Regions from separate parts of the Promicromonospora noduliphila genome, predicted to be linked through region 2. Evidence: predicted binding sites of a transcription regulator. Region 2 holds the regulator's gene; each other region holds the start of a gene.
What was found. The regulator LexA, encoded in region 2, represses DNA repair genes until DNA is damaged. The targets are predictions, from matches to a motif close to TCGAACANNTGTTCGA.
Positions count from the first base shown of each region.

Region 1 (5,212 bases), 570 kb from region 2:
CGAGCTTCTCGGTGAGCCATGCCAGCAGGCCGGCGGGGGAGTCGTTGAGGGCGGCGGCGAGCGTGTCGGGCCTGGTCGCCTGCACGTGGCCGTAGGCGCCGTCGGTCTGGTGCCGCGCGGCGATGCCGGCGAAGAACTCCTTGGCGGCCGGGTCGTCGAGCGTGGTGCGCTCCTGGGCGGTGGGGAAGTGCGCGTGCGTGGCGACGATGCCCGCCACATGCTCCGGGTACCTGGCCGCGATGAGGTCGCTGACGTTCGCCGTGACGTCCTCGCCGTAGGTGAAGTAGCGGTCGTAGCCGAGCACGTCGGTCATGAGCGCGTGCATCGTGGCTGCGAGTCGCTTCTCCGACATCTCGCCGGACGCATAGGGCGAGGAGAACGCGAAGCCGGGCAGGCTCGCGACCACGACGTGCAGGTCGGGCAGGAGGTCGGCGAAGTCGAGCTGCAGGGCGAACGTGTGCGGCCAGCCGTGCATCACGAGGAGCGCCGGGGCGTCCGCCTGGTCCGCCCGCAGGTGAGCGAAGTGCACCGTGGCATCGCCGATGTCCGCGACGAACTGCGGGTGCCCGTTGAGCCACGCCTCGCGGGCGCGCCAGTCCCACGCGGCCCACTCGTCCACGAGCTCGCGCAGGTAGGCGGCGGTCATGCCGGACGCCGGACGCCGCGGCGAGTCGTCGGGGATCCTGCTGAGCGCCAGGCGGTCACGCAGGTCGACGAGGACCCGGTCGGGGACATGGACCTCGAAGGGGCGTGGTGCGCTGGTCGGCTCGCTCATGGGAAGACGGTATGCCGAGCCACTGACAGTCGGGTCGTTGGCGGTTGCGCCGCCGGACAGCCACGCCACTGGCGACGCGGATGTACGTGGCCCTCGGGAGTGGTAACTCGGCCACCGAGGGGGGTCCTGGTGGACGGTCTCGCGGCGTGATCGCGGTTGGGGCGGTGTTCAGAAGGGTGGCCGGCCGAGGTGGATGGAGGTGGTGCTGGTTGTGCCGCTGCTGCTGATACCGGTGCCGCGGCTCGAGTCCAGGTCGGTGCTGAGACCAGGGCTGAGGACGGGACCGTAGCCAGGGCTGGGGTTCGAGCTGGGAATTGGTGTGCGGCTAGCGGCAGGGCTCAGGCTGGAGTCGAGGACGCGGTTGGCGACTGGGCTGGGGCCGGCCGCTGTGGCGCTGTGCGTGGACCCCGGTTCGGTCCTTCGATACTGGCGCGGCAGACGGCGTCCGGTCAGGGCGCGGTGGGTCAGGTCGTAGCTGGTGTCGGGGTCGACCTGGTTGAGCTCGACGCGGGTGTCCAGCACCGTCGGTGGGCGTGCGTGGGCCCGGCCGGTGGGTGTGGTCCAGGTCGTGACCCCTGTCTTGGGATCGCGCACGACACCCCAGCCCGCGTGGGTCTTGAGCAGGTGATGCTTGCGGCACAAGGGCTGGAGGTTGTCGGCGCGGGTCTGGCCCGGTGTGCCGGGCGGTTGGGTCGCCGGTTCGAGGTCGTGGTCGAACGGTGCGATGTGGTCAAGGTCGTTCCAGTCCGCTGGATGCTCGCACTGGGGGAAGGTGCAGGTCAGGTCGCGGGCGGTCACCGCCTGACGGAGTACCCTGCCGGGCCGGTAGGCACTGGTCGAGTAGTCGGTCAGGACCCCGGTGACGGGGTCGGTGAGCAGGCGCTGCCAGGTCGCGTCGTCGGCGACCTGGGCGGCCACGTCCGCGGGCACAGGCCCGAAGCCCTCCAGCTCGCCCGGCGCGGCGTCGAGCCCGAGGAGCGCGCTGGCGGGGACGGTGACCCGCACGACCGGCCGGGTCGGAACCACTCGCACCGGCCGTACCACCTCCTGCACGACCTGCCGCACGACGGGCGCGCGGCCGCCGCAGGTGCACACGGGTCCGTGGTCGGGAGCATCACCCGGACCGTCGCCCAGGCCGCCGTGCGTGACGACGCCGGGACTGGTCCAGGCCTCGGCCAGGGTCTCGGCTTCGGTGTCCGCGTCCGCGTAGCGGTCGGCCGGCACGAGCCGGCCGGTGACGATCCCGGTCAGGCAGTCCGCGCGGAGCTGGCCCAGGTCGCGTTCCTCGCCCGCGGTGCGTCGGAGCTGGCGGGCCATGTCGTCGACGACGCCCCAGACCGCCGCGGCGTCGACCGCCGGCAGATAGGCGGACAGCCAGCCCATGTCGTTCTCCGCACGGTCGAGCTGGACGTTGCGGTGCTGGGCGGCGGCCCTGGCGGTCTTGGCGGCTCCGTGGCGGGACTTGGCGAACGCGAGCATCTTGTTCTTGAGCCACCGCCAGGTGCGGTGCGGTGCCTGCGGCAGGAACCGGGCGATCGCCTCTGCCCGTTCCGCCACGGTCAGCTGCGAGGCGGAGCGCAGCAGGATGTGGGCCTTCTTCACGTCGATCCGGCCGCTCTCCAGCACGCGGATCACGGTGGGGTGCTGGGTTCCGGACTCGGCCCGGACCACCACGTCGGTCGCCTCGGCGTCGGTGATCACCAGTTCGCTGGTGACCTGTCCGACCAGGCTGGCGTGCGCCAGCGGGTTGGTCTCCCGAGCCGCGCGCTCCGCCACGGCACGGGCCTGCACCCCTGCGGCCCAGGACTGCAGCCGCCCGCACGCGATCACCAGGTCGCCCAGCGCGTCGTCGGACAGATCGGTCAGGAGGCCGGCGTTCGGGTCGGTGGCGTCGGCGACGACGCGCGCCAGCTCCGCACCGGGCGGCCCGGTCAGTGCCGCCCGCAGTCGTTCGACCGGCCAGAGCGCGACCGGCACGGCGTCGGGCGGCCAGGACGACGGCGCGTCGTCGACCAGTGCGCGGCTCATATCCGCGTAGCGCTGCCCATCATCCATGCACCCTCACCCCCAGAGATCCCGAGCCCAAACGCGCCATTACTACGGACGCACGTTCGATACTAGCCGATCGCCTCGTCGGCTGCGGGGCTTTCTGCCGCCCGCGTAAGAACCCCACCTCCGGATGCGCCGCCGGGCGCGGCGTGCCATTAGGGGAGCCGACACCGTTGCAGGAACCGGGACCGTTGCAGGAGCCCGTGCCGTGACAGCGGCCAACGCCGTTGAAGGAGCGAGCGCCACGCCACCAGCCGGTGTCACGACCGGAGCCCGACGCACAGGCCACCCGAGTGACCTGCGCGTCGGACATCAAGTGGGTCAGGGCTCGACCGTCACCCGCACGGTGTCCGCCGCCGCGGCGTGGAACGTGAGCACGGTGCCCGTCGTCGGCTCCGTCCAGGAGGAACCCGGCGCGAACGGGGCGTCGTCCAGGCCCTCCGCCGAACCGGGCGTCGCGTCCACCACGCGGATCGGGCCCTCGCCCGACCGGACGGACGTGTCGACCGTGTAGACGAGGGCGCCGCTGGTGCCGATGCCCGCGTCGTAGCCGGCCGGCTGCCGGTTCTCGACCACCACGGCCCGCGTCTCCGAGATCCGGTGGACCACCATGGTGTCCTCCCACGGGGCCGCGGTGGCGGACTCCTCGACCGGGCCGAGGCGCGCCGTGGTCGCCTGCCTCGGATCGGCGCACACCACCTGCTCGTCGTCGAGCCAGCCGAGCTGCCACCGGTGCCAGGCGAAGTACTCCGGCCCCTGCCCGGAGATGAGGCCCATCAGGTCCCAGCCGCCGACCGCAGCGTGCCAGTTCCCCGGGTCGTCGGGCGGCGCCTCGAACAGGTACAGGTCGGGCAGGCCGAGCGTGTGCCCCGACTCGTGCGCCAGGACCAGCCCGCCCCAGCGCCACTGGTCGTAGCCGAACGTGACGGCGTGCGTCAGGTGGTTCCCGTCGGCGGTCACGTCCAGGAAGTTCGTCGTCGGCGAGTAGGTGATGTTCGGCGCCTCCCTGGTGGCCGTCACCCACACGACGTCGACGTCGGAGAAGTCGAAGGTGCCGTCCGCCGCCGCGATCGCATCGCCGATGTACCGGACGTGGTCCTCGTAGCTCAGCCCCCGCTCGAACGGGTACGACGTCGAGGGCTCGGGCATCCGCACCCAGCCCTGCGACGGCGTCGTCTCGACGTCGAGCCGGCCGCCCGAGACGCGCTCGAGGTACTCGACGCCCGGCGCGAGGTTCGCCCCGGCCTCCGCCAGCGAATCCGCCGGCGCCGGATTGTCCTCGAAGTCCACGAACAGCAGCGCCGCCCTGAGCGTGCCGACGGCAGGGAGGGCCTGGTCGTCGACCGGGAACCCGGAGCCGAGGCCGTCGAGGGCAGCGGGCAGCCGGCAGGCGGACGTCGGCGCGGAGGCCGACGCGGCTGTTGGTGTGGGCGCGACGGCGGAGCCGCCGGACGTGCCGGTCGATGCGTTCGCCGGGATCGCGGCGCCTACCGCCAGGGTGATCGCTGCCGCGATCCTGAGTGGCATGAGGCGGATCTTGCGCGAGTGCGGTCTCTGATTCACGTGCGCTCTCCTCGTCCGTTGTTCTGTTGTCGCTCGACTGGTCGTTCCTTCGTCTGCTGTTACCTGGCTCACGGGTGGTGCCCGGCGACCTGCACGTCGGAGGCGTCGGGGAGTTCAGTCAGCGGCCGGAAGGACGAGGGTCCGTATCGGCTCCTCGTTGCCCGCCCGGTCGGTGGCGGTGAACTCGATGACCTGGGGGCGGTCGGCCAGCGCCCGGGTGAACGGTTCGCGGAAGGTCGCCCAGAACGTGTCCGGCCCTTTCCACCGGATGCCGTCCACGCCCGAGACGTCGTCGGTGGCCGAGAAGCTGATCTCGACGCCCCGCGGACCGAGGCGGCGGGCGGTCGCGGTGGTGCGGGGCGGCGTGGTGTCGACACTGACCTCGCGGACGACGCGGCGCTCGCGGCCCTCGCGGTCGACAGCGCGCGCGGTGACCGTGTGCACACCGTCGCCCAGCAGGAGGGGCGCTGGTCCGACGGGCGTCCACGGCGCGTCCCCGACCCGGATCTCGACGGTGAGGTCGGCGTCGCCCGGTCGAGTCGTGGCCGCGCCGCGGAGTTCGGCGAGCGTACTTCCGGCGTCTTCGCCCCGCGGAATCCTGCGGAGCCCAGCGGCAGCGTCAGGGGCGCTTTCGAGCCCCTCACCCCGAGGAGCCGTCGCCTTGCCGCGGAGTTCCGCGGCGGCCCCTCCGCCGTCGGCCCGGGCCGTGACCGTCAGTTCGGCCGGCTGGCGGTACCAGCCGGTGACGCCGGGTGCCGTGGCCGGGACGATCTCGACGCGCGGCGCTGACCCGTCGACGGCGGAAGCCGGCGCTCTGGACAGGAG
Region 1 is NZ_CM167806.1:3,085,368-3,090,579, reverse strand. Features, by position in the region: gene AC0QU1_RS13510 (epoxide hydrolase family protein) at 1-775, opposite strand, end outside; gene AC0QU1_RS13505 (HNH endonuclease signature motif containing protein) at 944-2,830, opposite strand; gene AC0QU1_RS13500 (M6 family metalloprotease domain-containing protein) at 3,146-4,351, opposite strand; gene AC0QU1_RS13495 (beta-L-arabinofuranosidase domain-containing protein) at 4,502-5,212, opposite strand, start outside.
Region 1: AC0QU1_RS13505 (HNH endonuclease signature motif containing protein) is a predicted target of LexA. The motif match lies at 2,875-2,890, and genes of this name have one in related genera.

Region 2 (5,212 bases):
CGCGTACATCGCCGGCGAGCACGGCGACTCGGAGATCGCGCTGTGGAGCTCCGCGTCGATCGGCGGCGTGCCGCTGCTCGACTGGGAGCCGGTGGGCGACGCGCGGCCGCTCGACGCCGAGGTGCGCGCCGAGGTGCACCGTGAGGTGGTCGACTCGGCCTACCGGATCATCGAGGGCAAGGGCGCCACCAACTACGCCGTGGGCCTGGCCGCCACCCGGATCATCGAGGCGGTGCTCAAGGACGAGCGCCGGATCATGCCGGTGTCGTCGCTGCTGGACGACTACCACGGCATCAGCGACGTGTGCCTGTCCGTGCCCTCGCTGGTGGACCGCCGCGGCGTCACCGTGAACGTGCGCGTCCCGCTGTCCGCCGACGAGCTGGCCGGGCTGCGCGCCTCCGCCGAGAGCGTGCGGGCGGTGCAGCGGCGGCTCGGGTTCTGACGGCGGCCAGGATGAACGTTTCATGAAATGTCCTGGAATATCACCGACGGTGCAGCGGCGAACATCGCCTCCGTGCGAGCATCCGTGGAGTGGCGCAACAGCAGCAGCAACCGCGTGAGCAGCGGCGACAGCGGACGATCAAGGTAGCCATAGGTACGGTGCTGGTGCTCGCCTTCGGCGGGTTCGCGATCACCGCCGCGCAGGCGATCAACGAGCAGCCGCCCGTGACGCTCACGGTCCTGGCCGGCTCCGAGCTCATGGACGTGCTCGGGAACGACACCCTGATGGACGAGCTGCGCGACGAGACCGGAGTGACGCTCATCCCGACCCCGGTGGGCACGCTCGAGGGCGCCGAGGCGATAGTGAACGGAGCGCCGCTCTGCGCCACGAGCAGCGCGGAGGACGCCGCGACGGCGAGCTGCGACCTGGCCTGGTTCTCGTCCAACCACTACATGGAGCTGCTCTGGGACGAGAAGACCGCGCTGGACCAGGGTGCGGAGAGCGCGTGGGTGGCGACCAGCGGCGAGACCATGCGCTCGCCCGTCGTCCTCGGGGTGAAGGCAGCCACTGCCCAGGAGCTCGGCTGGACGAGCACCGAGACCGTGCCGTGGAGCGAGATCGCCGACCGGGCCGCCGACGGCTCGCTGTCGTTCTTCATGACCAACCCGGCGGCCTCGAACTCGGGCTTCTCCGCGCTCGTCGGGGTAGCTGCGGCGTTCGACGCCAACGGCGACGAGCTCAACCTCGAGGACGTCGACGACGCGCGGGTATCCGACCTGTTCTCGGGCCTGGTGAAGACCGCGGGCAGCTCCGGCTGGCTGAGCGCCGAGTTCGCGGACAGCCAGGACGAGGCCGACGCCATCGTCAACTACGAGTCCGAGGTCGTGGCGCTGCGGGAGTCGGACCGGATCCCGGACCTGGTGCCGGTCTACCCCGAGCAGACCGTCTACGCGGACTACCCGCTGACCCTCCTGAACGCCCAGGACCGCGCGGCGTACGACCGCGTGGTCGCATGGCTCCGGGAGGACGAGACGCAGGAGGAGCTGACGGCGGCCACGTACCGGCGCCCGTTCTCCGACAGCACGGTCCTCGCGAACGAGGCCGTGTCGGCGCTGGACCCCCTGGCCGTGCCCCTGCCGGGTGACCTGAACACCGCTGAGGGCCTGATCGACAACTACCTGCGCGACTACCGCCAGCCGGCCCACACGGTGTACGTGCTCGACACCTCGCGGTCGATGGAGGGCGAGCGGATCGCGCAGCTCAAGCAGTCGTTCGGCGACCTGACGAGCAGCGGCGGCACCATGGCCGACGACTTCACGCGGTTCCGCGAGGGTGAGCGGATCACGGTCATCCCGTACGCTTCCGAGCCCGGGGATCCGGAGACCTTCGACCTGCACGACCCGGACGCGGACCCGGCCGAGCTCGGGTCGCTCAGCGAGTACGTGAGCTCGCTCCCGGCCGACGGCCGGAGTACCGCCGTGTACCAGAGCCTGCTGCGGGCGTACGAGGTGGCGCAGCAGGCCGGCGAGGAGGGCTACTACCAGTCGATAGTGCTGCTCACCGACGGCGAGAACAACGAGCCGCCCGCGTCGCTGAAGGACTTCAGCACCGAGTTCCGGTCGGCGGGCTACGGCACCACGGGCATCCCGACGTTCGTGGTGATGCTCGGCGACGAGCGTGCCGCCCAGGAGGCGGTGGACGGCATCGCCGAGCTCACCGGCGGCCGCGTCTTCGACGCGGACCGTACGTCGATGAGCGCCGCGTTCAAGGAGATCCGCGGGTACCAGTGACGCGGCCGGACGCCGGTGGCGGGCCGGTCAGGCAGTGACGGGCTGGTCGGGCAGTGGTGGGGCCGGTCAGCTACCGGCTCAGCTACCGGCAGGGTCCGGCGAGCCGCCCGCGCCGGTGCCCGCCCCGCCGCGGGGCCGCAGGGCGATGTACAGCGCGCCGAGGAGGCCGGTGGCCACCACCGCCACGGCGGCGATCACCAGCTCGTTGACATCGAGCACCCAGCCGAGCGCCACGAGCCCGAACCCGATGACGGTGCTCGCGACCACCGCCTGGAAGGGCGACAGCCGGTTCAGGATGGCGATCGCCACCGCTGCCACGACCGCACCGCCCACGGCGGCCAGGATCTCGCTCCAGACCTCAGTCACGTTCCAAGACCTCCTGTGCTGACCGCCCCGTCCCGGGCAGCTCCTCGCCCGCAGTCTTCCACACCTGACTTGCGGAGACCTGACCTGCGGAGGAACCGCCCGGGCAGCAGAACCTACAGCGACCGCAGCACCGCGACGACGCGGCCGAGCACCTGCGCCTCGTCGCCCGGGATGGGCTCGTAGGCGGCGTTCTGCGGCAGCAGCCAGGTGTGCCCGTCGGTCTGCTTGAAGGTCTTGACCGTCGCCTCGCCCTCGATCATGGCCGCGACGATCTCGCCCTGCTCGGCCACGTTCTGGCGCCGCACGACCACCCAGTCGCCGTCGCAGATCGCGGCGTCGACCATCGAGTCACCGGCGACCTTGAGCAGGAACAGCTCGCCGTCGCCGACGAGCTGGCGGGGGAGCGGGAAGACGTCCTCGACGACCTGCTCGGCCAGGATGGGCCCACCGGCCGCGATCCGGCCCACCAGCGGCACGTACGACGGCGGCGGGGTGCCGGCGTCGTCGGGCACGGAGCTACCCCAGTGGACCTGGCCGCTGCGCCGCGGCTCGGGCCAGTGGATCTCGCCGCGCGTCGGCTTGTCGACCTGGTCGGCCAGCGGCTCCACGAGCTCCATGGCGCGCGGCCGGTTCGGGTCGCGGCGCAGGAAGCCCTTCTTCTCCAGCATCTGGAGCTGGTGCTTGACGCTCGACGGGCTGGCCAGCCCGACGGCCTCGCCGATCTCCCGCATCGACGGCGGGTAGCCCCGCGTCTCGAACGACTGCCGGATCGTGTCCAGCACAAGGCGCTGCCGCTCGGTGAGGCGGTCTGCCGGCGAGATCGTGTGTACGTCGGCGACCGCCCCGTCGTCCGGCGCGTCCAGCGTGGCGACCCCGGAGAGTGCCGTGTCGACGGCTCTCGTGTCGCTGGTCCCGTCCCGTCCCGTCATGCCCGTGCCCCTCCCATTCCGACAAATGTTCTCCTGTGCGTAACCCACTCTAGGTCACAAACCCGCTCCGCTCAAACGAATGTTCGAGCGAGTCTCGACATCGTCGGTGTCCCGTGCTACACAATGGTACGGGCGTTCGACGAACGCGTGTATGAGTTCCAGACACTCTCGGAGGAGGGGCCATGGGGGACGTGATCCCGCTGCGGCAGTACACCCCGACCCACAGACAGGCCTACGCGTCGGCGTCCGGACCGGCCGTCGCTCCGGCGTCCGGACCGCCCGCGATCCCGTTGTACCCGCGCCTGGCGCCCCGGCGGGCCGTCGCCCCTGTCTACCCGCACGGCGGACAGCGGACGCTCGCCGACCGGCTCGGCCTGGCGGGCCTGCGGCTCACCCGGCGTGGCCGCGTGGTGCTGGTGCTGCTGGCGATGCTCCTGGTCGCGCCGATGGCGACGTGGGGGGCCACCGCGGTCGCGAGCTCCCCTGGCGAACCGACGGAGGTCCGGGTGCACGCCGTGCAGCCGGGGGAGACCCTCTGGGGCTTCGCGCAGCAGGTGGCGAAGCCGGGCGAGGACGTGCGGCACGCGGTCGAGCGGCTGCAGGAGCTGAACGAGATGTCGTCGGGCACGCTCCGGGTCGGAGAGCTCCTCCTGCTCCCCGAGGAGTGACCAGGGACCACGAATCGCCGTCAAATGTTGCGGCGATGTTGCATGGGGGTGGTTTGCCCGCTTACGGTCGGGGCGCGACCGGATGCCTCCGGTCGGTGGTCGACCACGCAGGAGTGAGCATGCACTGCCCGTTCTGTCGTCACCCCGACTCGCGCGTAGTGGACTCGCGAACCGCCGACGACGGTCTGTCGATCCGGCGTCGACGGCAGTGCCCGAACTGCAACCGGCGGTTCACGACCGTGGAGACGGCGAGCCTCTCGGTGGTCAAGCGCTCCGGCGCGACCGAGCCCTTCAGCCGCGACAAGGTCGCCGCGGGCGTGCGCAAGGCCTGCCAGGGCCGCCCCGTGAGCGAGGACGACCTGGCGCTCCTGGCCCAGCGCGTCGAGGAGACCCTGCGGAGCAACGGCAGCGCGGAGATCGACGCGTACGAGGTGGGCCTGGCGATCCTCGGCCCGCTGCGCGAGCTCGACGAGGTGGCCTACCTCCGGTTCGCGAGCGTCTACCAGTCCTTCGACTCGCTCGAGGACTTCGAGAGCGCCATCACCTCCCTGCGTGCGGAGCGCGCAGAGCGGGCCGCCGCGCAGGCCTGACCGCTGCCACGGCGGAGCTGCGAAATGCGTTGGCACCCAGGCGTGCCGTAGTGCAGGCTGGGGCGGACTGCGGACCCGATCGAGGGACCCCCGAACAGGAGGAGGTGATCGGTGTGACGGACGAGAAGCCCAGTGCACAGGAGTCCGAGGCTCAGGGCGCTGAGGAGCCCACGGCCCCGACCGCGCCGAGCATGGACGCGAAGGCCCGGTTCAAGGAGGCCCTGGACCGCAAGAACGCCGCGCGGCGCCGGACCGCCGCGGGTGGTGTGAACACCGGTGCGGTGCACGGCTCGGAGACGACCGGCCCTGTGCAGAAGATGTTCCGCCGCAAGAGCGGCTGAGACTCCTCGACCGAGGCCGTCGACCAGGTATCCGACCTGGTCGGCGGCCTTTGCCGTTCTCGCGAGGCGCCTAGAGAAGGAAGAGG
Region 2 is NZ_CM167806.1:3,658,516-3,663,727, reverse strand. Features, by position in the region: gene AC0QU1_RS16110 (L-lactate dehydrogenase) at 1-442, shown strand, start outside; gene AC0QU1_RS16105 (vWA domain-containing protein) at 601-2,232, shown strand; gene AC0QU1_RS16100 (hypothetical protein) at 2,311-2,598, opposite strand; gene lexA (transcriptional repressor LexA) at 2,712-3,527, opposite strand; gene AC0QU1_RS16090 (LysM peptidoglycan-binding domain-containing protein) at 3,710-4,195, shown strand; gene nrdR (transcriptional regulator NrdR) at 4,315-4,785, shown strand; gene AC0QU1_RS16080 (DUF5302 domain-containing protein) at 4,899-5,126, shown strand.

Region 3 (5,212 bases), 2.4 Mb from region 2:
ACTTCGACGACTCCCTCCTGGACGACGACGCCGCGTTGGAGCGGACCCTTCGCAACTTGAGTGTGTACGAACAGTCGCCAAGCTCGACGGTCACCGGCGCCGTCGTCGACGACCTCTCGCCGGTGTCCCAGATGTGGCTGGGTTCGCAGTTCTGTGCCGACCACATCCAGCGTCACTCACACCGGCTGACCGAGCAGCCGGACTTCTGGACTCGGGAGCAACGCGGCGAGGAAGCCAGCGCTTGGCTCCTGTTCAAGCACAAGCTGAACTACCTGCGCGTCTATGCCGGCAATAACGCCGCCTCGCCACAACGCACGTTCTGCATCCCACCCAGTGTCGCAATCATCTCGCCGCGGACCGAGCGGATACTGCTGCTTCTCGCCGTGGCACTGATGGAATCCTTCGCGATCACAGTCAACGTCGTGACCGAGCCCGAGTACGCGACGCTGCCTGGTTTCGTGACCGACCACAGTCAACGAGCGATCATCGCCACCTGGGTGGGGACCGAGAGCCTGTGGCACGTCGACATACCCGACCAGCGCCCTCAACTACGAGAGTTCTCCGACGCGCTCGCCTTCGCACAGGCCTGGTCGGTCAACGCGGGAACGACCGCAGAGAGACGCCTGCGTGCACTAGCCAGCTACCTGGACCTGGACTGGACCTGGCTCGCCACCCGCTGCGCGCAGCTCGGCGACTACGGCGCTGCCGGGCTCATCTCCCCCCGCAGCCGACTTCTGTCCGCCGCCGGTATCGATCGCGCCTGCCAGTTTGTCGGAACGCTTGCACCAACAGGTCGGTAGATTGCGCGCATGCGCAGCGCACAACTAACCCTCGGCCGACAGTTCGTTGTCGCCTTCGACCACGGCGACGACTTCTTCACCGCCCTCAACGATTTCTGCGAGCAGAACGAAGTCCGGCAAGGCTTCATCCGATTCATCGCGGGCTTCCGAGAAGTCGACCTCGTCGGTACCTGCGACAGGCTCGAGAACCCCGACGCGCCAGTCTGGTCCAAGGTGCACCTGGAAAATGCCGAGGCTCACGGCAGCGGAGACCTGGCCTGGGATGAGGCGGCCGGCAAGGTCGCCCCACACATCCACGTCTCAGCCGGACTCAAAACGCATAGCGCCACCGGCTACACCAGCCACCTGCTCTCCGCCACGGTGCAGTTCCTAACCGAGATGCACGTCATTGAGGTGAAGTCACCGCAGTTCAACCGCATGCGTGACCCGAATCTGTACGACGCGCCCCTCCTCCGCTTCTGATCGCACTCCCGCCTTCCATGTCCAGCACACCCCTACTTCGAGTCGGACCAGCCCTGGTCGAATGTTTCGGCCCCGCGCCATGATCAAAGGCCTTCGCTTCACGGACGGGTCTGCCTAAGACCAGGATGCAGCCGCCACCGACACCGACGCCCCGGTCACAACCCGCGCTCGGCTTGCGAGCGGCTGACCTGCCCGGTTGTCGCGGGATGTTCTCCCCGACATAGACTCGAACGCATGTACTACCTTTGTGTTGTCTGGGAGGCGTGATGCTCGCCCTGTCGCCGCCACGCCGAGTCACCACCCTGCACGCCACCGACAGCACAGCGTTGCGGATCGCGCCCGTGGCCGTGGCATGCGGGTTTCCGTCTCCGGCACAGGACTACTACGACGGCGAGATCGACCTGACCGAGATGCTGGTGACCGATCACGCCGCGACGTTCATCGTTCGTGCTTCCGGGGATTCGATGACCGATGCCGGGATCAGCGACGGCGACGAGCTCCTGGTGGACCGGTCGATGAAGCCCCGTAACGGCGACGTGATCGTGGCGGTCCTGGACGGTGAGCTGACGGCCAAGCGTCTGGAGATCGGCCCGCACGGTGTGGTGCTGCGCGCCGAGAACGCCGCCCACCCGGACATCGTCGTGTCGGAGCTGAGCGAGCTGCAGGTGTGGGGCGTGGTCACCTACTGCATCCACCACCTGCACCGGCCGGGCCGGCGATGATCGCGCACGTGGACGTCAACAGCGCCTACGCGTCCTTCGAGCGCGTGTTCAACCCTGGCCTGGACGGGGTGCCGCTGATCGTGCTGTCCAACAACGACGGCATGGTCGTCGCCGCGTCGCGCGAGGCGAAGTCCCTGGGTCTGGACCTCGGGCGGCCGTGGTTCGAGCTGCGTCCGCTGGCCCATCAGTTGGGTGTGGTGGCGGTGTCCAGCAACTACGAGTTGTACGGGGACATGTCCCGCCGCGCCATGGAGGTGCTGGAGCGGTTCACCCATGACTTGGAGGTCTACTCGATCGACGAGGCCTTCCTGGCCGTCGACCGGCGCACCGCGGCGGACCCGGTGGCGATGGTGCGGCTGGGGCGGGAGGTCCGGGCCTCGATGCGCCGCCTGCTCGGCCTACCGGTCAGCGTCGGCATCGCGCCGACCCGCACGTTGGCGAAGCTGGCCAACCGGGCGGCGAAGAAGCTCGACGCGTTCGGTGGGGTGTGCGTGTGGCCGGCGACCGACCCGGGCTGGCGCGAACGGCTGATGCGGGCGTTGCCGACCAGCGAGGTCTGGGGCATCGCCGGTCGCCTGCAGGCGCGTCTGGCCGGGCACGGCGTCCTGACCGTGTGGGACCTGGCCACCGCGAACCCGGCCCACCTCCGGGCGCTGTTCAACGTGGTGGTGATGCGCACCGCGCTGGAGCTGCGCGGCGTGGCGTGCATCGGGCCAGAGGAAGACCACAGCGGGAAGAAGCAGCAGCTGATCGTGTCCCGTTCGTTCGCGCAGAAAGTCACGACCACGGCGGGCATGCGTCAGGCGCTGAGCATCTACGCTCAGCAGGCCGCGACCCGGCTGGTCAAGCACCACCAGGTCGCCCACACGCTGACCGCGTTCGCCGGCACCAGCCACTACGCCACGGACAGGCACCACCCGAGCGTGGGAGTCCGGTTGCCGTTCCCGACCGCTGACCCGGTCGAGCTGACCCGGGCCGCGCACCGGCTGCTGCCCCGGATCATCCCCGGCGCCCGGTACGCCCGAGCCGGGCTGCTGCTGACCGATCTGACCCCGGCGGGGGTTCAGCGGCCGTTCGAGATGTTCCGTTCGCCGCACGAGGACGCCGGGATCGCCACCCTCATCGACCGCATCCAGAAGAAGACCGGCCGGCACGCGATCGGCCTCGGGTACGCGGGCCTGCGACCCGGCCCGTCCTGGCAGATGAAACGCCCCATGCTCACGCCCCGTGCCACCACCCACTGGGCCGAACTCACCCCCGTCAGAGCCTGACCCCACCGGAGCGCCCGCGACTGCTGGTCAGCGTTTCCAGACTTTGACGTGGTCCTTGAGGATCAGGGGTTTGTCGTCGGGGCCCTTGATGTGGGGGGCGATCCAGGTCAGGCGTCGTTCGGAGTGCTTGGTGCCGACGGCCTGGCGTCGCCAGTGGCCGCCCACGACCCACTGGTGGGTGTACTGGCGGGCAGAAGCCGCGATGACACTGTCTTGGCCAGGGGGTGGCGCGGGGCGTCGCAGGGACACGACAGTGACCTGTTGCGGCTCCCGGCGGCGGGTGGTGCCCCGCCCGGTGCCTGGGGTGGTTTCCAGGCGGCGTTCCCCGAGACCTGGCTGTAGGGCCAGGGCGTGGGTCGCGCGCAGCAGCATGTCGGCCTGACGGGAATGGTGGCTCTGGATCGCTTCCGGCTCGACCTCGATCTCCACGATCCCGGTACGGGCCACCGGCCCGCTGGACGCGCGCAGGGCGCGGGCGTCGTCGGTCAGCGGGCTGACCCAGACCTGTGTGCCGACGGTGCGCCACGCCATCGCGACGACGGGCAGGTCCGGCAGCACACGGGTACCGAACGCCGTGGTGGTCTGGTGCTCGGCGGGCGCGTCTGTCCACGGCAGGGTCAGGCCGGTCGACCCGGCCCAGAAGATCACGCCGGAGGGGTCGGCGTGCTCGTGCAGCAGGCTGATCTCTCCGTCCGGGACCGTCCGGGCGGCGGTGGCGGCCACGTCGGTCATCTCCGGCGCCACCCACCACAGCGCGCCGACGGCAACCGCCTGGGACCACGCGGCGGCGTTCTCGCGGACCCGGCGGGTCCGCACTGCGGGCGCACCGGACACGCCGCGCTCCAGTGCGCCGGCCAGCACCCGGTCCATCCGAGCGGCCGTGTGGTCGAACGCTGCGACCAGGTCGGCGCGCAGCGTGGGCATGTCCCGCGGCCGCAGGCGCCCCTGCTGCGGGATGGTCCCGGTCATCCGCGCCCACCCAAGCGGCGCAGGACGGCGGCCTTGTCCACACCACCGTCACGGTGGCGGGCCAGGGTTCCACGGGCGACCATCTGGGCGATCGAGCCGCGCGTGATACCGAGCATCCGTGCCGCCTGCTGGTGGGTGACGGCCAGGTCGACCTGCGGTGCCAGGGCGGCGGCGCACGCCCGGCCCAGGGGCGTGGTCCACCAGTGGGCAGGCGGATCGTCGGTGTGCTGCCCGCCCCACAGGGCGACCATGAGATCGACCACGACCTCGGCCCGCACCCGGGCATCCGAGTCCTGCAGCTGCGCAGCCAGGAACTCGGCACGACCGGCCGCCCGCTCCAGCATCAGATCGTGCATGTCCGCACCGAGCAGTGGTTGCAGCGGCCACAGGGCATGCGTGTCCAGATCCTCAACGATCTGCCCAGCCACACTCTGCCCAGCCACACTCTGCCCAGCCACACTCTGCCCGGCCACACCCGGCCCGGCCACACCCGGCCCGGCCACACCCGGCCCGGCCACACCCGGCCCGCGCGAGCTCCCGGCCGGCTGCCGGCCCGGTACGGGCTCGTTCTCAGTCATCGACACCCCCGCCACCACCATCCGCGACCGCCTCAACGTCGGTGTTGTCGGTGTCGGTGTCGGTGAGGATCCAGTAGGTGCCCGGGCCGCGGTCGGCCTCCTCGGGGGCGTGGGTCCACTCGTGGACGTACGGGCTCTGCCCGGACAACGGCACCGGCCGGGAGGCGATGTACGTCTGCCCGGTGAGGTTCGAGCGCCCGATACCGATCGGCGGCCGTTCGGGGTCGGCGCCCACCACGACCCGCGGCCACCCGGTCACGTCGTTGACCTCATCGGTGGCATCCCGCGGGAGCCACGCCACGGTGACCCGGCGCTGCTGACCCCACGCGTCGCGGCCGGTGACGGTCGCGGTCAGGGCATGCCCGGCCACGTCGGCCCGCGCCGCCCAGTCACGCACACACCGCTCCACC
Region 3 is NZ_CM167806.1:1,235,783-1,240,994, reverse strand. Features, by position in the region: gene AC0QU1_RS05410 (helix-turn-helix domain-containing protein) at 1-800, shown strand, start outside; gene AC0QU1_RS05405 (PPC domain-containing DNA-binding protein) at 810-1,262, shown strand; gene AC0QU1_RS05400 (LexA family protein) at 1,529-1,984, shown strand; gene AC0QU1_RS05395 (Y-family DNA polymerase) at 1,981-3,255, shown strand; gene AC0QU1_RS05390 (serine/threonine-protein kinase) at 3,283-4,224, opposite strand; gene AC0QU1_RS05385 (hypothetical protein) at 4,221-4,652, opposite strand; gene AC0QU1_RS05380 (hypothetical protein) at 4,795-5,212, opposite strand, start outside.
Region 3: AC0QU1_RS05400 (LexA family protein) is a predicted target of LexA. The motif match lies at 1,489-1,504, and genes of this name have one in related genera.